DNA from 3 places in the Streptomyces sp. WAC07094 genome. Region 3 is predicted to be linked to each of the others. Evidence: riboswitches for the same ligand, from Rfam matches in the RefSeq annotation. Region 3 holds a riboswitch; each other region holds the start of a gene.
The links. A riboswitch is a leader RNA that binds a small molecule or an ion and turns the genes downstream of it on or off. The one in region 3 is predicted to bind cyclic di-AMP.

Region 1 (6,500 bases), 500 kb from region 3:
GCCAGGCCGTGGAAGGTGACGAGGTCGGCGGTGACCGTGTAGCCGTCGCCGAAGCGCAGCGGGACCGTCACGCGGGTGCGGACCGTGGCGGTGGGCAGGCGGGTCGGGTCGCCGCCGTCGCCGGATGTGGTGGCGTCGCGTGGGTCGGTCATGTCTGTCGTCCTCCTCCAGGCCGGCTGCGGGTGCGGAGTGCCCCGCTGCTTCAGATTTGAAGCACAACCTCGGTCGGAGACTCTAGCCCGTGCTTTAAAGTTCAAGCAACCCTTTTGGGGCCGCGGGGCCTCCGGGGGCTTACGCCGAGGACGAACGCCGCCGCCAGGGCAGGCCGCCGCACGTGGACTGCTCCTCGCTCGCCTGGAGCGCCTCCGTGATCCGGTCGCAGATCGCCTCGAGCTGGCTCACCTGCTCGGGCGTGAGATGGTCGAAGACGGCGGCCCGGACCGTTTCGACATGGCCCGGCGCGGCACGCTCCAGCAACGCCGTCCCCGCGTCCGTGAGGACCGCCATGCTGCCGCGCCGGTCCGTCGGGCACCCCTCCCGGCGGACGGTGCCGTCCTTCTCCAGGCGGGTGACGACATACGTCAGCCGACTGCGGGTGATCTTCGTGGCCTCGGCCAGATCGGTCATCCGCATCCGGCGGTCGGGTGCGTCGGAGAGGTGGGCCAGCACGGAGTAGTACAGGTGCGGCATGCCGGCCTCCTGCTGGAGCTGCCGGTCGATCGTGTCCTCCAGAAGCCAGGACGCGGCGATGTAGGAGCGCCAGGCGCGCTCTTGCTCCGGGGTGAGCCAGCGGGTCGTCATACTGGCAGTGTAGTTATTGTTTAAAACTTGAACCAAGCGTCAGCAGCGCGGCCTTCCTGGCTGTCGACCGAAGTCCCACTGGAGCGCACCCCATGGCCCACCCCTATGTCCTGCTGTCCGCCGCCGTCTCCCTCGACGGCTTCCTGGACGACACCGGGCCCTCGCGGCTGCTGCTGTCCGGACCGGAGGACTTCGACCGGGTGGACGAGGTGCGGGCGGGCAGCGACGCGATACTCGTCGGCGCCGGCACGCTGCGCATCGACAACCCGCGGCTGCTGGTCAACTCGCCCGAGCGCCGCGCGGCACGGGTCGCCGCAGGGCTGCCGGAATACCCGCTCAAGGTCACGGTCAGCGCGTCCGGCGACCTCGACCCGGACGCCCAGTTCTGGCACACCGGCGGGGCGAAGGCCGTCTATACGACGGACAAGGGCGCCGAGCGGCTGCGCGGGCTGCTGCCGGGGAGCGTGGACGTGGTCGCGCTCGGCCCCGACGTGGAGTGGCGGACGGTGCTCGACCACCTCGGGGACGTCAAGGGCGTACGGCGGCTGATGGTCGAGGGCGGCGGGCGTGTGCACACCCAGCTGCTGCGGCAGGGGCTCGCGGACGAGCTTCAGCTCGCGGTCGCACCGCTGTTCGTGGGGCAGGCGCAGGCGCCGCGGATGTTCGGGCCCGGCGACTACCCGCCGGGGCGGATGCGGCTGCTGGAGGCGCGGACGGTCGGGGACGTGGTGCTGCTGCGGTACGTCCCCACGGCGCCCGGAACCGGGACGCTCGTCTCGGCCGCGGACCGGCGGTGGCTGGAGACGGCCTGCGAGCTCGCGGCGCAGTGCCCGCCCTCCCGCACGGCCTTCAGCGTGGGAGCGGTGGTCGTCGCGGCCGACGGCACCGAGCTGGCGCGCGGGCACTCCCGTGAGGAGGGCGATCCCGTGGTCCACGCGGAGGAGGCCGCCCTGGCCAAGCTGGACCCGGAGGATCCGCGACTGCCCGGCGCCACGGTGTACAGCAGTCTGGAACCGTGCGCGCGCCGCTCGTCCCGGCCCGCGCCGTGTGCCCGGCTGATCCTGGACGCCGGGATACGGCGGGTGGTGACGGCCTGGCGTGAACCGGACACGTTCGTGCGGTCCGCCGACGGGAACGCGCTGCTGACGGCCGCCGGGGCGGAGGTGGTGCTCCTGCCGGAGTACGAGGAGCAGGCGAAGGCGCCGAACGCCCACCTGCTGCCCCCGCCGGGCCGTCCCTGAGGCGTCGCGCACCCCCTTGACGGCTGCAAAGAGCCGGTGAGGGCCCCTGGCCGCAAAACCCGTGTCATTAGTGTCGCGCGCATGGCGTACACTTGAATCAACGACGCGGGGTGGAGCAGCTCGGTAGCTCGCTGGGCTCATAACCCAGAGGTCGCAGGTTCAAATCCTGTCCCCGCTACTGATGGTCGAGGGCCGGAGTCCATGAGGACTCCGGCCCTCGGTGTTTCCCCGGTGCCCGTTCCCTCGCCCCCGCCCGGGCGGGTCCCGCCGGTCCGTACTCCGGCCGGCCCACAGCGGTCGCCTCCCGCCGTCCTTACGGGAAGCCTGGACGGGTGGTTCAGCAAGCAGGTGCGCCGTGGCTGCAGGAGTCCTACGACGACGAGGACCGCCTCGACGCCTTACTCACCGGAGAACCCGTCCGCGTCCCCGGTACCGGGGACGTCCGGCGGCCAGGCCGGGCCGAGCGTGAGACCCGCCGCCTCGTGCGCGCGCGGGCGATCCTGTCTGCCCTGCCCGTGCTGCTCGTCGTGGTCGGCACGTGCTACGACTGCCTCACCCCGTCCGACGTCACGGCCGGCCCCCTCTTCACCGCGGCGCCCCTCGTCGCCGCGCCCCTGTACTCGCTGCGCGGCACGGTTCTCACCGGCCTGGCGGCGATCGTCGCCGTCCTCGCCGTCCACGTCGGGCTCGGCCTGCTCGGCGGGGCCGGTGCGATCACCGAGTCGGTCACCATCGTCACCGTCGCGGTGCTCGCCGTCCTCATCAACGTGCTCGTCCGCCGCAAGAACGAGCGGCTCGCCTCCGCACGCGGGATCGCCGAGGCCGCCCAGCGCGCCGTGCTGCCCGAGCCCGCCGCACGGATCGGCGGGCTCGACATCGCCGCCCGGTACGAGGCGGCCCAGGCCGGCGCCTTCATCGGCGGTGACCTGTACGCCGTGCAGGACACCCCGCACGGCGTACGGCTGGTCGTGGGCGACGTGCGGGGGAAGGGGATGGGCGCGGTGGCCGTGGTCGCGGTGGTGATCGGCGCCTTCCGGGAGGCCGCGGAACAGGAGTCGACGCCGGAGGCCGTCGCCCAACGGCTGGAGCGGGCCCTGTCGCGCGAGGGCACCCGGCGCGACGGCCCCGACATGGTCGAGGGGTTCACCACCGCGGTCCTCGCGGAGATCCCGCACGGCGGCGACCTGGTCCGCATCCTCAACCGCGGTCACCCCGCCCCGCTGATGCTGCTCCCGGACGGCAGTCTGCGCGTGCTCGAGGCCCGCGAGACCGCGATGCCTCTCGGCCTCGGCGCCCTCGAGGCCCGGCCCGACCGCGCGGAGGAGTGGGACTTCCCGCCAGGGGCCACACTGCTGCTCTACACGGACGGCGTCTCCGAGGCGCGTGATCGGCACGGGGAGTTCTACGACCTCGCCGCGGGCCTCACCGGCCGGGTCTTCGCCGGCCCGGGCGCACTGCTGGCCGCGCTCACCGAAGCGGTCGCCCGCCACACCGGCGGCCGCGCCACGGACGACATGGCCCTGCTGGCGGTGCGCAGACCCGAGCGTCCATGACCGCGGTCACCAAGGGTGAGTGACCGACCCCCCTCCGCATAACAACTGACTTACCGTCAATACGTCTGAGGTTTAAGAGGCGCGGTCAACTCGCCCCTTTTCCGCCGATCATGGCGGGAAAGTCCAGGCCAGAAGCGTTAATGATCTGTCCGAACAGCTTGGAATCAAGGCCCCGGGTCTATTAACGTTCGATAACGCAGCGCGGTCGTCCCAGCCGTCACAAGAGGCGGCTCCGTGCGCGTGTGCCGAATCCCGCAAGGGAGCCGGGGAACCACCACCTTGGGGTGAATCGGGCGGAGACCGCCGTGGAAGCACGGTCGGTATACGCGCGTAGGAGACCTTCCTCTCCGAACCCGTCAGCTAACCCGGTAGGCGAGACGGAAGGAAAGGAGTGCGCCCACGTGGCGTCCAACCGGCCTGCCCAGAGCACCTCGTTCGCTCCGAACGACACTCAGACGTTCGGCTTCGCATCTGGCAACGACGAGGGCCCCTGGGAGGAGTGGAACCCCACCGAGGAGTCCCTCCGCCCTGTCCGCGGCCGGCACCGCGTCGCCAAGCAGCGCGGGGGCGGACTCGCGCGCAGCTCCACGGTGTTGGGCGTCGGCGTGATGGCCGCCGTAGGTGCGGGCGGCATGGCCACCGCGCAGAGCGGCAAGCCTCCGGTCTCCATATCCATGCCCGACCTCTCCTCGGTCACCCACTCGGCCAAGGAGTTCATCGGCGCGGACACCAGCAGTGCCCCGAAGGGCTCCGCCACCGCGCTCAGCGGCGCCGGCCTGACCACCGAGGAGGCCGCCGCCGGCTCCTCGGACGCGGGGGAGGCGCTGCGCGCCCGGATCATGCAGCAGGCCGAGTCCCAGCAGGACCGGATCGCCGCCGCGGCCGCGCAGGCGGCGGAGGACGCCGCCGCGAAGAAGGCCGCCGCGGCCGCCGTCAAGGCGCAGGACGACGCCAAGGCCAAGGCCGCCGCCGCGAAGAAGAAGGCAGAGGAAGAGGCCAAGAAGAAGGCCGAGGCGGAGCGGCTCGCCGCACTCGCCAAGCAGTACGCGCTGCCGACCTCCTCCTACACCCTGACCTCCCGCTTCGGTGACGCCGGTGCCATGTGGTCCTCCGGCTACCACACCGGGCTCGACTTCGCCGCGCCCACGGGCACGCTCATCAAGGCGATACACAGCGCCACCGTCACGGAGGCCGGCTGGGCCGGCTCGTACGGCTACCGCACGATCCTGACCCTCGACGACGGCACGGAACTCTGGTTCTGCCACCAGTCGTCCATCAGCGTGACCGTGGGGCAGAAGGTTGCCACCGGCGACGTCATCGGCCGTGTGGGTGCCACCGGCAACGTGACCGGGCCGCACCTGCACCTGGAGGTGCACCCGGGCGGCGGTGACGCGATCGACCCGATGGCGTGGCTGCAGAGCAGGGGCCTCACGCCCTGACCGCGGACCTCTCCCGGCCCCGGTGGCCCTGACGGCATCCCCCCGACGTCAGGGCCACCGGCCGTGGTGCGCCGAGGGCGGAATGGGTGGATCCGATGGTTTGCAAGATCTTTGCGGCTGTCACGGAAGGCGCCGGTCCGGTCGGCGCGTTCTCATGAACCATGACTTCCCTTCGCAAACTCGGCTCCTCCGGCCTCGAGGTCTTCCCGCTCTCTCTCGGCGGCAACGTCTTCGGCTGGACCGCCGACGAGGCGCAGTCCTTCGCCGTACTCGACGCCTACACGGCCGCGGGCGGCAACTTCGTCGACACGGCGGACTCCTACTCGGCCTTCGCCCCGGGCAACAAGGGCGGCGAGTCCGAGACCATCATCGGCAAGTGGGTCAAGGCGCGCGGCAACCGCGCGGATGTCGTCGTCGCGACCAAGGTCAGCCAGCACCCGGACTACCCGGGCCTGAGCGGTGCCAACATCAAGGCCGCCGCGGACGCGTCCCTGCGCCGTCTGGACACCGACTACATCGACCTCTACTACACGCACTTCGACCGGCCGGAGGTGCCGGTCGAGGAGAATCGTCGGCGCGCTCGACGAACTCGTGAAGGCCGGGAAGGTCCGGTCCATCGGGGCCTCCAACATCTCCGCCGAGCGTCTCCAGGAGTCCCTCGACGTCTCCGACCGCGAGAACCTGGCGCGGCAGCCGCACTACAACCTGGTCTCGCGCGACACGTACGAGGGCGCGTTGCAGGACGTCGCCTCCCGCGCGGGTCTCGCGGCCGTTCCCTACTTCTCGCTGGCGGCCGGCTTCCTCACGGGCAAGTACCGTCCGGGGACCACGGTGGACTCGGCTAGGGCCGGGCGGGCCGGCGAATACCTGAAGTCGGAGCGGGCGGCACGCGTCCTGGCGGCCCTGGACGAGATCGCGCAGGCGCGGGGAGCGGAGATCGCCACCGTGGCCCTCGCATGGCTGGCGGACCGGCCGACTGTGGCGGCCCCGATCGCCTCCGCGCGCACCCCGGAGCAGCTGCCGGCCCTGCTGGCGGTGGCGGATCTGTCGCTGACGGACGAGGAGTCCGCGAAGCTGACGGCCGCGTCGGCGTAAGGGCACGGACCGGTCCGTCCCGCCGCCTCGCCGAGCGGTCACCGCTGCCCGGTCCGGCGGGCGCCGGACCCTTGCGGCGACCCCTACGAGCGGTACGGGTTGTACGCGGGAGGTGGTGCCGTCGAGCCGTAGGGCGGTGACCAGTACGCCGGCGCGGCTCCGTACATCGGCAGTACCGGTGGCGCCGTCACCGGTGGCATGGCCGGTGTCATGGACCGCGCGGCCTCCGCCAGCGCCGGCCGCGCCACCGCACGGCGTGCCCACAGCTCGCAGAGCAGTTCCCGCTCCCGGGGGACAAAATCGGCGCCTGCCCGGCCGAGGCGCCCCCGGCGGCGCAGGAACGCCAGCGATGTCGCGTAGGCCTCGTACTC
Region 2 (6,500 bases), 2.2 Mb from region 3:
GACCCTCGATCCGTACGCAAAGCTGCTGGACGAGCGGATCGTGTTCCTGGGGGCGCCGGTCGACGACATCTCGGCCAGCGATGTGATGGCGCAGTTCATGCACCTCGAGTACCTGGACCCGGACCGGGACATCTCGCTGTACATCAACTCCCCCGGCGGCTCGTTCAGTGCGATGACCGCCGTCTACGACACGATGCAGTACGTCAGTTGTGACGTGGAGACCGTCTGCCTCGGCCAGGCCGCGTCCGCGGCGGCGGTACTGCTCGCGGGAGGCACGCCCGGCAAGCGGTTCGCACTGCCGGGCGCGCGGATCCTGATCCACCAGCCGTCCCTGCCCGAGCCTGTCCAGGGGCAGGCCACCGATCTGGCCATCCAGGCCGCAGAGTTGACGCGTACCCGCAATCAACTGGAGGACATGCTCGTACGGCACACCGGCCGAAGCCCCGAGCGCATCGCGGCGGACATCGAGCGGGACAAGATCTTCGACGCGCCGGCGGCCGTGGAGTACGGACTGATCGACGGCATCATCGCGAGCCGCAAGGCGTCCCGCACCGCGCCCGGCGCGAGGTGAGCGGCCGATGCTGCCCCCCGAACTTCCCCCGTTGCCCGCACTCACCCGTGCCGAGGCCGAGTTGATCGACCGTTACCTCGATGTGGTCGATCTCCTCGGCCGCATCAACCCGGTGCACTCCGGTGACACCTACCGCGGACTGCGGGCCGCCCAGGCCCTGGTGAGCAAGGCGTCGGCACTGCGGGAGGCACTCGCACTCATGCACCAGAGAGGGGAGAACGAGTTGCACGGCCCCACTCTCACCCGGGCGCTGCGGGTTCTGGACGGTGAACGCCGCGCCGCCCGCATCGCGGTGCCGCCCGGCGCGGACTGACGGAGCGTGACCGTCGCGCGGTCAAGGGTGAGTTGCGGCGATGGGGGCCGCCGCGCGGTGCTCTGGGGGACACCGACCGTCCACGCGCGGTTCAAACGAACCAAATGGTGTACCCCTGGTTGGAGTAGGAGCGCCTCCTTCGGAGAGCCCGTGAAGATGGACAACGCGCGTGGCCTCAGGGCGGCATGAGACGCTCCGGTGCAGGTCGGGGCCTCACGCATCCCCCCAACGGCCCCCGGTCACGCGGCTGTCCAGCCGAACGAGTGAGTGGTGAGTAAACCCACAAACCCCCGATTTCGTTGTGATTTTCCGACGCCTGTACGTGAAGATCCCTTCCTGACGACAAGCCCCCGCCACCCGCGGCGGGGCGGTCCGGGCGGACGCCGAGTCCTGCCGCCGCCCGGACGACCGGTCGACAGGAGTGGATCGGCAGGAGTGGAGGACCCGGCAAGGCGGGCCGTCCGAGAGAGATCCGGACGGTCCTTGGGGTGAAGCCGCGTGAGCGGCCGGGCTACTTCGCCAGCCCGAATCCGACAGGTCATCCTTCACAGGCGGCTGACGAAGGGTTGCGCATGACTGCGCTCAATCGTGTCCCGTCGCTGTTGACCCGGGCCGGCACCGCCTCGGCCCTCACCCTCGCCGCCGTCGGCGGCAGCATCACCGTCCCCGGTCTCAGCGCCGACGCGGCCGCCGCTTCCCTGGCGACGAAGGCTCTCCAGGTCGCGGCGGCGAAGAGGGGCGCCCCGTACCAGTACGGCGCCACCGGGCCACGTCGCTTCGACTGCTCGGGGCTCACGCTGTACGCGTTCAAGAAGGCGGGCAAGAAGCTGCCCCGCACGGCCGCGGCACAGTACAACAGGACGCACCACATCTCCGCCTCCCGGCGCAGGGCCGGAGACCTGGTGTTCTTCCACTCGGGTCGGAACGTCTACCACGTCGGCATCTACGCCGGGAAGGGAAGGATCTGGCATTCACCGAAGACCGGTGACGTCGTGAGGCTCCAGAAGCTCTGGACGAAGCGCGTCTGGTACGGCCGGGTCGGCTGACCCGTCCGGTGGGGTGGCGGCGCGACACGCCGCCACCCCACCCGCGCGTGAGGCGGTCCGGAGCGGTTACTCGTTGACCATGGCCGACCGATCCCCTCACGACGAACGGAACGAGACGCCGCTGGAGCGCGCCGATCGGAACTTCGCCGAGCTGCTGCAGGAACTGCGCGTCATCCAGACGGGCGTGCAGATCCTCTTCGCCTTCCTGCTCACCCTGGCCTTCACCCAGCGCTTCCCGTCCCTCGACACCGCCCAGCGCACCACATACGTCTGCACCCTCCTGCTCTCCATGCTGGCCGCGGCGCTGTTCATGGCACCCGCCGCGCTGCACCGCACGCTGTTCCAGCAGCACGCCAAGCAGGCCATCGTGCGGATCTCGTCCCGTCTGGCCGCAGCGGGACTGGTGGTCCTCACGCTCGCGTTCACCGGGTCGGTGCTGCTGGTGGTGGATGTGTCCCTCGGCCGCGCCGCCGGTGTCGCGGCCGCCGCGGGCACCTTCGCGGTCTGCGCCGGGCTGTGGCGGATCCTGCCCCGGCTGGTCCAGCGGGCCGTCGTCAGATCAGCAACGGCTCCAGAACGAGCAGCAGGCCCAGAGCGGTCAGAGCACTCCCGGTGACCGCCTCCAGCGCTCGTGCCGTGCGAGGGCTGCGCAGCCACCTGCCGAGCCTGTCGACCAGCAGCGCCACGACCGGGAACCACACCAGGGCGAGCACAAGGACGATCAGCGCGAGCTCCAGGGTCCGGGGAAGCGCGGGGCTGCCCGCGGGCACGAACTGCGGCAGCAGGCTCAAGAACGTGAGGGAGGCCTTCGGGTTGAGGGCGTTGGTCACGAACCCCTGCCACAGGGGCCGCCCCGAAGATGCCTCCTGTTCCGACTGCTGCGGCGCGGCGGCGCGACGCGGGCGCCTCGCCGCACCCAGCGCCCGCACACCCAGATACAGGACGTAGGCCCCGCCGAGCAGTTGGAGGGTGCGGAACAGCCCGGGCACGGCCACCAGCACCGTCGCGACCCCGGCGACCGCAAGCGTGGTGTGGATGAGCAACCCGGCCGCGATCCCCAGGGCGCACGCGACCCCGGCCCGCCGGGAGATCAAGGCGTTGCGCACGACGACGGTGAAGTCGGCACCCGGCATGGTGACCATGGCTGCGGCGACCCCGGTGAAGGCGACGAGCTGTGTGTCCATGCGCACCACCCTGCCGGGAGTGAGCCTTCAGCAGGTATATGGAATATCCTGGGTCTGCCTTAAGCATTTCTTTGGTCTCGTCGATCCATGGAACCCAAGGGGCGCACGTGTACGACCCGACCCGGCTCGCGGCGCTGGTGGCGGTGGCCGAGGCCGGTTCGATCACCCGGGCCGCCGAGCGGCTCGGCTACACCGCGCCCGCGCTCTCCCAGCAGCTGACCAAACTGGAACGCGACGCGGGAACGGCGCTGCTGGTACGCCACGCCCGCGGCACGCGGCTGACCGGCGCGGGCGAGGTGCTGGTGGTGCGGGCCCGACGTGTACTGGACGAACTGGAGCGGGCGCGGCACGAACTGGCACGCCTGGCGGGCCTCGCGGGTGGCATGCTACGGCTCGGCACCTTCCCCACCGCGGGAATCCATCTGCTGCCGCCGGCGCTGAGCGCCTTCCGCCGGGCCTATCCGGACGTCGAACTGGCGGTCGCGGACTACGACCCGCCGACCGGGGTGCACGCCGTCGCGGCGGGCGACATCGATCTGGCACTCACGCACACCTACGAGCCCGCCGAACCCGTGCCGCTGCCGGCCTCGGTGTCCCTGGAACCGGTACTGGTGGAAGAGCTGGTGCTGGTCACGAGCCCCGGCCACGCACTCACCGCGGACGCCTCACGGCTGCCGCCCGCCGAGCTCGCCGGGCAGCCGCTGATCAGCATGGCGCCCCGGCACCCGGCCAGGCAGGGCGTGGAGGCCGCCCTCGCCGCTGCCGGAGCCACGCCGTCGGTGGTGGTGGAGACACCCGGATACGCCGTGGTGTGCGCCCTGGTCAGTGCGGGACTCGGGGTGGCGGTGGTGCCGGAGATGGTGGCCAGGACCGCGGCGACACCGGTGGGGTCGCGTCACCTGGAACCGGGCACCCTGCGCCGTACGATCTCGGTCGTCTACCGCACCGACGAGGCGGCACCCGCGGCCGACGCCTTCCGGGCGCTGTTGCGCGGCGCCTTCGGCCGCGCTGCCCGGCATGTCTGAGGAGGTGCCGCGTCGGGCCCTGCGGTCCGGTCCGGGCACGGCCCACCACCGCTTCAAGGTTCCTGCTGGCCGACGGCCGTGACCGACTGCACCGGTGCGGCCCACGGCAGTTCGATCGCCACCGTCTTGCCTCCCTCGCGGGTGGGCCGCACGGTCAGTCTGCCGCCGTGCTCCGCGGTCAGCCAGCGGATGATCACCATGCCGCGGCCGTTGTCCTGCTGCACGGCCGCGGGCAGTCGCTTGGGGAAGCGCGGATGGCTGTCGGTGACCCCGATGCGCAGCAATTCGTCCCGGTCGAGCACGATGTCGACCGTGAACGTGGGGGACTGACCGAGGGTGTGCTGCACCGCGTTGGTGGCGAGTTCGGAGACGATGAGGCGTACGGTGTCGGCGACTTCCGTGTCGCTCGGCAGTCCCCATTCGGCGAGGACGTTCGAAACATATTGTCGGGCGGCGGAGACCGAGGCGGGATCGCTCGGCAGAGTGACGGATGCTTCCTGATGGTCTGCCATGGCGACGTCGTCCCTTTCCCTCGGGACCGGAGTCCGACACGGAGCGGTTGGTTCAGTAACGGTCCCGGACTTGGTGCTGCGCGCCACACTGCCATCACCAGGGCCCCATCGGGTGCGATCCCTCGAGATATGCATATATCTGTCGCCCGAAGCGGTGAACTCTCCGACGACCGACCGTATTTGGGTGAGTGTCGGGCGCATCCTCTACCGTCGCCGTGAAAACCGCGCGCCATGCGGAGGGAGTCGGCCGTGCAGTACGGACCAGCGGTGCGTCGTCGCAAACTCGGTACCGAATTACGTGCCCTGCGGACCGGGGCGGGGCTCACGAGTGGTGAGGCCGCGTCTCTCGTCGGCTGGCACCAGTCGAAGGTGAGCCGGATCGAGACGGGTTCCAGCGGTGTGAAACCGACCGACGTGCGTCTGCTGCTGGACGCGTACGGCGCCGAGGACCCCGAGCTGCGCGAACTGCTGCTCGTACTGGCCGGCTCCGAGGACGGCGGCGGGCGGCAGAACTGGTGGCACGCGTACCGCGGAGTGCTGCCGCCGACCTACCGCGACTTCATCAGCCTGGAGTCGCAGGCGAGCGGGATGCGCACGCTGGAGACCTCCGTGGTGCCGGGGCTGCTGCAGACGCCCGAATACGCGCGCGCCGTCACCCGGGCCGCCGTGGGCGCGCTTCAGGATGCGGAACTGGACACCCTGGTGGAGGTGCGGCTGGCCCGCCAGGACGTACTGCGGGCGGATCCCCCGCTCGAACTGTCCGCCGTGCTGGACGAGGCGGTGCTGCGCCGGGTGGTCGGGGGGCCGCAGGTGATGGCACACCAGTTGCGGCGGCTCCGGGACGCCGCCCGACTGCCGCAGGTGCGGCTACAGGTCCTGCCGTTCGCCGCCGGCGCGCACATCGGGGTCACCGGTCCTTTCGTAATCTTCTCATTTCCGAGCAGATCTGATCTGGATGTCGTCGTTCTCGACCACTTGACGAGTAGCCTCTACCTCGAGCGGAAAGAAGACCTCCAGGCCTACAGCGAGGCCTTCGACGCCCTTCAGATCCACGCCCTTTCACCCGAGGACTCGTTGGATTACATCGCCGCGTTGGCCGGCGAAGCATAAGGAGGCACCATGTCAGCACTGCCTCGGCACATCGACGCCAGTACCTCCCTGCACGGCGTGCGATGGCTGCGCAGCAGCCGGAGTACGGGAATGAACAACTGCGTGGAGACCGCGCGGCCGACCGCCGGGCGCTGGACCGGACTTGTGGCCGTGCGCGACTCGAAGAACGTGACCGGCCCCGCCCTGCTGTTCACCCCCGACGCCTGGGAGGAGTTTCTGACCGGACTGAGTTGATCACCTTCGAAGCAACTCGGTCATATATCAGCCAATTTTCCGCTGATTTCCGAGTCACTTCCGTAGCGATTTCTCCCTCACGACTGCGTACGACTCCCGGCGCACCACCCGTACGACACGCGACGCACGGCCGTTTCGCCGACTCACGGCCGCGTCTCGCCGATCACACGTACGGCGCGCTCGACCTGCTCATCGGTGAGGTCGGCGCGAGCGGTCAGTCGCAGCCGTGAAATCCCGTCGGGCACCGACGGTGGGCGGAAACAGCCGACGGCGAGCCCCGCCGAGCGGCAGTCCGCCGCCCACCGTAGGGCCAGTTCGGGCGAGGGCGCCCGCACGGAGACCACGGCGGCGTCCGGCCGCACCGCCTCATGGCCCTCGGCCGCGAGGCGTGCGTACAGCGTCGCCGCCACCGCGCGGGCCCGCTGTGCACGCTCGGGCTCGCGGCCCAGCAGGCGCAGCGCCGCGAGCGCCGCGCCCGCCGCGGCCGGGGCGAGCCCGGTGTCGA
Region 3 (6,500 bases):
AGCAGCGAGCCCGGCTCCAGGGCTCCCTCGCCCGCGGCGAGCGGTCGCTGCTCGAGACCGGCGTGGAGGAACTCCTTCGCTACGACGGCCCGGTGGAGCTCGCCACCTGGCGCTTCGCCACACAGCCGGTCGCCATCGGGGGCGGGCAGGACATCGCCCCCGGGGACCCGGTGCTCGTCGTGCTCGCGGCGGCCGACCGGGATCCGGAGCGGTTCGCGGACCCCGATGTGCTCGACCTCGCCCGTCGTGACAATCAGCACCTCGGATACGGACACGGCATCCACTACTGCCTGGGCGCTCCGCTCGCCCGCATCGAGGGGCAGACGGCGCTCGCCACCCTCCTGACCCGCCTGCCGGACCTGCGACTTGCGGTGGATTCCGCCGATCTGCGCTGGCGCGGCGGGCTCATTATGCGCGGATTGCGCACGCTTCCCGTGGAGTTCACACCGATTCCGGAAAAAGATCATTTCCGTACCGCCGACTCCACCGAATGACACGGTGAACGCTCGGCCGGTCACAGGAGGGTGACGGTCCCTCACCACTGTGATCTTCACGTGATCTGCGCTGCATTAACTTGTGACAAGCGGCCGAGTGCCGATACGTTCACGCAGCAACGGGGCGGCACGCCACAGCCGCCGCGGGGTTCACTGCTGTCGTGTGAAAGGCAACCGCATGCTCTCCGGGAACGGTCGTCACCGTCGCCCCCGCCAGGCTCCGGCCCTCCTCGTCGCAGCAGGGGTGACCGGCTCGGCGATCGCGATTCCGCTTCTGGGCGCCGGCGGCGCGAGCGCGGCCGACGGCACCACCTGGGACCGGGTCGCGCAGTGCGAGAGCGGCGGCTCCTGGAGCGCCGACACCGGGAACGGCCGCTACGGCGGGCTGCAGTTGACGCAGCGGGACTGGGAGCGGCACGGCGGTCTCGCCTACGCCTCGAGCCCCGACCGGGCGAGCCGTTCGCAGCAGATCGCCGTCGCCGAGAGGATTCTCGCCGACCAGGGCTCCTCCGTCTGGTCCGCCTGCGCGCTGGTCGCGGGACTGAACGAGGACTCCGGCTCCGCGGACGTCGACACGGGCGTGGCGGGCGACTCGTCGGACGGAGGCTCCTCCGACTTCGGGCTCGACTCCGGCTTGTCCGACTCATCCGGAACATCCGCTTCGACGAACCCGTCCTCCTCTTCGTCTTCGTCGGAGTCGTCCGACTCCTCCTCTTCGTCCCCCTCTTCCGGTACGTCCCATGACAGCGACGGTGACCGTCCGGGCGCCGGCACCTTCCGGGGCGACGACGACTCATCCACCGGTGCGAAGGGTGATGAGTCGGACAAGTCCGGGCGGAGTGGCGCTTCTTCGGGTGACGATGCGGGTGAGGCGTCCGGCGTCGGACGTCACCGCGGTGGCAGCGCCGACGAGGGCGACTCCGGCAGCCGTGCGGGCGACTCGGCGGGCCGGCATGCCTCGCGGGACTCCCGGGTCGCACGCGACGGTGTCGACGGCTCGTACACCGTCCGCCCCGGGGACAATCTGTCGGACATCGCCGACTCCCTTGACCTCTCCGGCGGGTGGCGGGCGCTCTACAAGGCCAACGAGCAGACGGTCGGCGCCGATCCGGACCTCATCCTCCCCGGTCAGAGCCTTGCGCTCGACGTGGACCCGACCGCCGGGAAGCACTGAACTGCCCGTCGACCGGCGGTACTTCACATCCCACTTCGGGCTTAATGTCCGATTTGGCGAGAGTGAGAGATGGGTCTCAAAGGCCCTGATCGTCTTTGAAATTCCGCGGATCGACTGCTTACGGTCATGACCGCTCGCCACAGCGGGCCCCCACGGTCGCAACGCCGAATCCTGCCAGCGGCCGTGCGGAACAGTCGTCGCGTCAAGCGCCGTAGGCAGGAGCGGGGGACCCAAGGTAAGTGCCGCGCCCGGACATCGACCGGGCCGGCTTGGGGTGGAGCCGTGCGCCCAGTTGCGCACGGCCGGGCAACTCAACCGGCCCGAACCCGACAGCTCACCTCGCAGGCGTCGGTGAGGGGATCGAACCATGCTGTGTTCCGGCAAGGGCAAGCACCGCCGTCCGTCCAAGGCCGTCCGCGTCATCTCGCTCGCCGGTGTTGCCGGTGCCGCCGTCGCGGCCCCGCTGCTCGCGGCCGGCAACGCCTCCGCTGCCACCGCCTCCGAGTGGGACGCCGTCGCCCAGTGCGAATCCGGTGGCAACTGGTCCATCAACACCGGCAACGGCTTCTACGGCGGTCTGCAGTTCACGAACTCGACCTGGGCCGCGTACGGCGGCACCGCCTACGCCTCGCGTGCCGACCTGGCGAGCAAGTCGCAGCAGATCGCGACAGCCGAGAAGGTCCTCGCGGGTCAGGGCAAGGGCGCCTGGCCGGTCTGCGGCAAGGGCCTGTCCGGTACTCCGTACAACGGTGCGGCCGCAGCCTCCTCCGGCAGCGCGAAGAGCGGCACCGACCGCACGGCCCCGAAGTCGGCCTCCCGTTCGACCGAGCGTCCGGCCGCGAAGAAGACCGTCACCACCCCGGCCGGCCAGAAGGTCGAGAAGGGCGACGGCGAGTACAAGGTCGTCAAGGGCGACACCCTCAGCTCCATCGCCGCGAAGAACGGCGTCCAGGGCGGCTGGCAGAAGCTCTTCCAGCTGAACAAGGACGTCGTCGAGGACGCCGACCTCATCTACCCGGGTCAGCAGCTGCACCTGAAGTGACAGCGGCCGGGCAGCCGGTCCACCGAGTCCTCGTGCGCGTGACCTCCTTCGCGGCGGTCACATGAGGACAGCCCCCGTCCCCACGGGCTCCCCGCTCCGGTGCGTGTACCCCCCGTACGCATCGGAGCGGGGCTTTTGCTTGCCCGTCCCGTGCATTTCACCGCGACTTTCCCCGCCCCTTTGTTCCGCGCTGAAACAATGTGTACCGTCATCCTGTCCACGGGACGGTCGGTCGGCCGGCCGCCGCTCCGGGGCGGATAGGCTCTAGTCGCAAGTGCCCCGCACTCTCAGCGTCACATCCAAGAAGGAGATGCTCGTGCCGTCCATCGACGTCGTCGTAGCCCGGGAAATCCTGGACTCCCGAGGCAACCCCACGGTCGAGGTCGAGGTCGGCCTCGACGACGGCAGCACGGGTCGTGCCGCCGTTCCGTCCGGCGCCTCCACCGGCGCCTTCGAGGCCATCGAGCTCCGCGACGGTGACCCCAACCGCTACCAGGGCAAGGGCGTCGAGAAGGCCGTCCTCGCCGTCATCGAGCAGATCGGCCCGGAGCTCGTCGGCTACGACGCCACCGAGCAGCGCCTGATCGACCAGGCGATGTTCGACCTGGACGCCACCGACAACAAGGGCTCGCTCGGCGCCAACGCCATCCTCGGCGTCTCCCTCGCCGTCGCCCACGCCGCCTCCGAGGCGAGCGACCTCCCGCTCTTCCGCTACCTGGGCGGCCCCAACGCGCACCTGCTGCCGGTGCCGATGATGAACATCCTGAACGGCGGCTCGCACGCCGACTCCAACGTGGACATCCAGGAGTTCATGATCGCGCCGATCGGTGCGGAGTCCTTCTCCGAGGCCCTGCGCTGGGGCACCGAGGTCTACCACACCCTCAAGAAGGTGCTGAAGGGCAAGGGCCTGTCCACCGGTCTCGGCGACGAGGGCGGCTTCGCCCCGAACCTCGGCTCCAACCGCGAGGCCCTCGACCTCATCCTCGAGGCCGTCAAGCAGGCCGGGTACGTCCCCGGTGAGCAGATCGCCCTCGCCCTCGACGTCGCCGCCTCCGAGTTCTACAAGGACGGCAAGTACCTCTTCGAGGGCAAGGAGCGCTCCGCCGCCGAGATGACGGAGTACTACGAGGAGCTCGTCGCGGCCTACCCGCTCGTCTCCATCGAGGACCCGCTGTTCGAGGACGACTGGGCCGGCTGGAAGGTCATCACCGACCGGATCGGCGACAAGGTCCAGCTCGTGGGCGACGACCTGTTCGTCACCAACCCCGAGCGCCTGGCCCGCGGTATCGAGGAGGGCACCGCCAACGCGCTGCTGGTGAAGGTCAACCAGATCGGCTCGCTGACCGAGACCCTGGACGCGGTCGAGCTGGCCCAGCGCAACGGCTTCAAGTGCATGATGTCGCACCGCTCCGGCGAGACCGAGGACGTCACCATCGCCGACCTGGCCGTCGCCACCAACTGCGGCCAGATCAAGACCGGCGCCCCGGCCCGCTCCGAGCGCGTCGCCAAGTACAACCAGCTGCTGCGCATCGAGGAGATCCTCGACGACGCCGCGGTGTACGCGGGCCGCAGCGCGTTCCCGCGCTTCAAGGGCTGAGCGGGCAGGGCCACGCCTTAGCCAGTCGTCCGTACGTCCCCGTACTCGGTCCCGTACCGTGTGCGGGGACGTACGTACGTGTGGAAGGGGAGGAGGGGACATGGCCGTGAAGGACCGTGACCGGTTCTCCACCGCGACCAGGCTGCGACTGCTCGGGGAGCAGACCGCGGCCAGGGTCTACCGCTCCCAGACCAGGCGGCAGGCCCGCCGCTCCCGGCTGACCGGCCGTGCCGCGCTGCTCGCACTCGTCCTGTGCTCGCTGATCGTGGCACTGGCGTACCCGATAAGGCAGTACGTCTCCCAGCGGGCCGAGGTCGCGGACCTGGAGCGGCAGCAGGCGCAGGCCCGCGAGCGCGTCGAGCAGCTGCGCGACCTGAAGGCGCGCTGGCAGGACGACGCGTACGCGGAGCAGCAGATCCGGCTGCGGCTGCACTATGTGCTGCCGGGGGAGACCGGCTACATCGTGATCGACCCCGACGCGGCCAGGCAGTCGCGTGCGGATCTCACGAGTGCCGCGCGCCCCTGGTACGACAACATCTGGGACGGGGTCGACAGGTCCGACAAGTCCGGCCGGTGAACCGGCCCGCCGCCCCGGCGGGGCGGACGTGCACGGGGCCCCCGTCGCACACGCAGAGGCGCTGTGAGCCGGACGTCCCGATGACCGGACGCATCACCGATCCGACGGATCAGCGCACCGACGAGAAAGACAGCCTGAAAGACAGCCATGGAAACTCCCGCCCGCCGACCGTCCGCCGCCCCTGAGGGGCAGCGCAGCGCGCAGACGTTGTTCGATCTGCCGCCCACCCCGCGCACCGAGCCCACGGACGCGGACGTCGCGGCCATCGAGCAGCAGCTCGGGCGCCCCCCACGCGGGCTGCGCGCGATCGCGCACCGCTGCCCGTGCGGGCAGCCGGACGTCGTGGAGACGGCACCCCGGCTCCCGGACGGTACGCCGTTCCCCACGACGTACTACCTGACCTGCCCGCGTGCCGCGTCCGCGATCGGCACGCTGGAGGCGGGCGGCGTCATGAAGGAGATGACGGAGCGTCTGGCGACCGACCCCGAACTGGCCGCCGCCTACCGCGCCGCGCACGAGGACTACATCGCCCGCCGCGACGCCATCGAGGTGCTGGCGGGCTTCCCGAGCGCGGGCGGCATGCCGGACCGGGTGAAGTGCCTGCACGTGCTCGTCGCGCACTCCCTGGTCGCCGGCCCCGGGGTCAACCCGCTGGGCGACGAGGCGATCGCGATGCTGCCGCAGTGGTGGCGCAAGGGGTCGTGCGTGACACCCGCGCAGCCGCCGTACGGTGAGGAGGCGCAGGCGGACCCGTCCGGTACCGGCCGGTCCGCCGCAGCGCGCACCGATTCCGAGGAGGAGGGCTCATGACGCGCGTCGCCGCCGTCGACTGCGGTACGAACTCCATCCGGCTCCTGGTCGCGGACGCCGACCCGGCCACCGGCGAACTCGTCGAACTGGACCGGCGGATGACCATCGTCCGGCTCGGCCAGGGCGTGGACCGGACCGGGCGGCTCGCCCCCGAGGCCCTCGAGCGCACGTTCGCCGCCTGCCGGGAGTACGCCGGGATCATCAAGGAGCACGGCGCCGAGCGGATCCGGTTCGTCGCCACGTCCGCCTCCCGAGACGCCGAGAACCGGGACGTCTTCGTCCGCGGGGTGCTGGAGATCCTCGGCGTCGAGCCCGAGGTCATCTCCGGCGAGCAGGAGGCGGAGTTCTCCTTCACGGGCGCGACCAAGGAGCTGGTGGGCCGCGCGGACCTGGCGAAGCCCTTTCTGGTCGTGGACATCGGCGGCGGTTCCACGGAGTTCGTGGTGGGCGAGGAGCACGTACGGGCGGCGCGGTCCGTCGACATCGGCTGCGTCCGTATGACCGAGCGTCATCTCGTGCACGAGGGAGTCGTCTCCGATCCGCCGTCCCCCGAGCGGATCGCGGCCATACGACACGACATCGAGGCCGCACTGGACCTGGTGGAGAAGACGGTTCCGCTGCACGAGGCGCGCACCCTCGTCGGGCTCGCCGGTTCGGTCACCACCGTGTCCGCGATCGACCAGGACCTCCCGGAGTACGACTCCGCGAGGATCCACCACTCCCGGATCTCCCGGGACCGTGTCCGGGAGATCACCGAACGGCTGCTGAGGTCCACGCACGCCGAGCGCGCGGCGATCCCCTCCATG

Region 1: it holds a riboswitch for cyclic di-AMP, as region 3 does, so the genes downstream of both, RCR19_RS19535 (M23 family metallopeptidase) here and RCR19_RS21840 (transglycosylase family protein) in region 3, are expected to answer to the same signal.
Region 2: it holds a riboswitch for cyclic di-AMP, as region 3 does, so the genes downstream of both, RCR19_RS31765 (C40 family peptidase) here and RCR19_RS21840 (transglycosylase family protein) in region 3, are expected to answer to the same signal.

What each region holds. Positions count from the first base shown of each region.
Region 1 is NZ_JAVMJZ010000001.1:4,424,843-4,431,342, forward strand. It holds gene ribA (GTP cyclohydrolase II) at 1-152, opposite strand, end outside; gene RCR19_RS19515 (MarR family transcriptional regulator) at 292-801, opposite strand; gene RCR19_RS19520 (dihydrofolate reductase family protein) at 894-2,042, shown strand; tRNA gene RCR19_RS19525 (tRNA-Met) at 2,147-2,220, shown strand; gene RCR19_RS19530 (PP2C family protein-serine/threonine phosphatase) at 2,525-3,595, shown strand; cyclic di-AMP (ydaO/yuaA leader) riboswitch at 3,829-3,985, shown strand; gene RCR19_RS19535 (M23 family metallopeptidase) at 3,997-5,034, shown strand; partial or broken gene RCR19_RS19540 (aldo/keto reductase) at 5,196-6,129, shown strand; gene RCR19_RS19545 (PrsW family intramembrane metalloprotease) at 6,213-6,500, opposite strand, start outside.
Region 2 is NZ_JAVMJZ010000001.1:7,127,605-7,134,104, reverse strand. It holds gene RCR19_RS31775 (ATP-dependent Clp protease proteolytic subunit) at 1-571, shown strand, start outside; gene RCR19_RS31770 (hypothetical protein) at 579-884, shown strand; cyclic di-AMP (ydaO/yuaA leader) riboswitch at 1,256-1,453, shown strand; gene RCR19_RS31765 (C40 family peptidase) at 1,457-1,930, shown strand; gene RCR19_RS31760 (DUF6328 family protein) at 2,010-2,546, shown strand; gene RCR19_RS31755 (LysE family translocator) at 2,485-3,114, opposite strand; gene RCR19_RS31750 (LysR family transcriptional regulator) at 3,222-4,139, shown strand; gene RCR19_RS31745 (ATP-binding protein) at 4,193-4,651, opposite strand; gene RCR19_RS31740 (helix-turn-helix transcriptional regulator) at 4,901-5,761, shown strand; gene RCR19_RS31735 (DUF397 domain-containing protein) at 5,771-5,995, shown strand; gene RCR19_RS31730 (8-amino-7-oxononanoate synthase) at 6,139-6,500, opposite strand, start outside.
Region 3 is NZ_JAVMJZ010000001.1:4,925,566-4,932,065, forward strand. It holds gene RCR19_RS21830 (cytochrome P450) at 1-494, shown strand, start outside; gene RCR19_RS21835 (transglycosylase family protein) at 673-1,668, shown strand; cyclic di-AMP (ydaO/yuaA leader) riboswitch at 1,866-2,031, shown strand; gene RCR19_RS21840 (transglycosylase family protein) at 2,036-2,710, shown strand; gene eno (phosphopyruvate hydratase) at 3,021-4,307, shown strand; gene RCR19_RS21850 (septum formation initiator family protein) at 4,408-4,884, shown strand; gene RCR19_RS21855 (DUF501 domain-containing protein) at 5,032-5,694, shown strand; gene RCR19_RS21860 (Ppx/GppA phosphatase family protein) at 5,691-6,500, shown strand, end outside.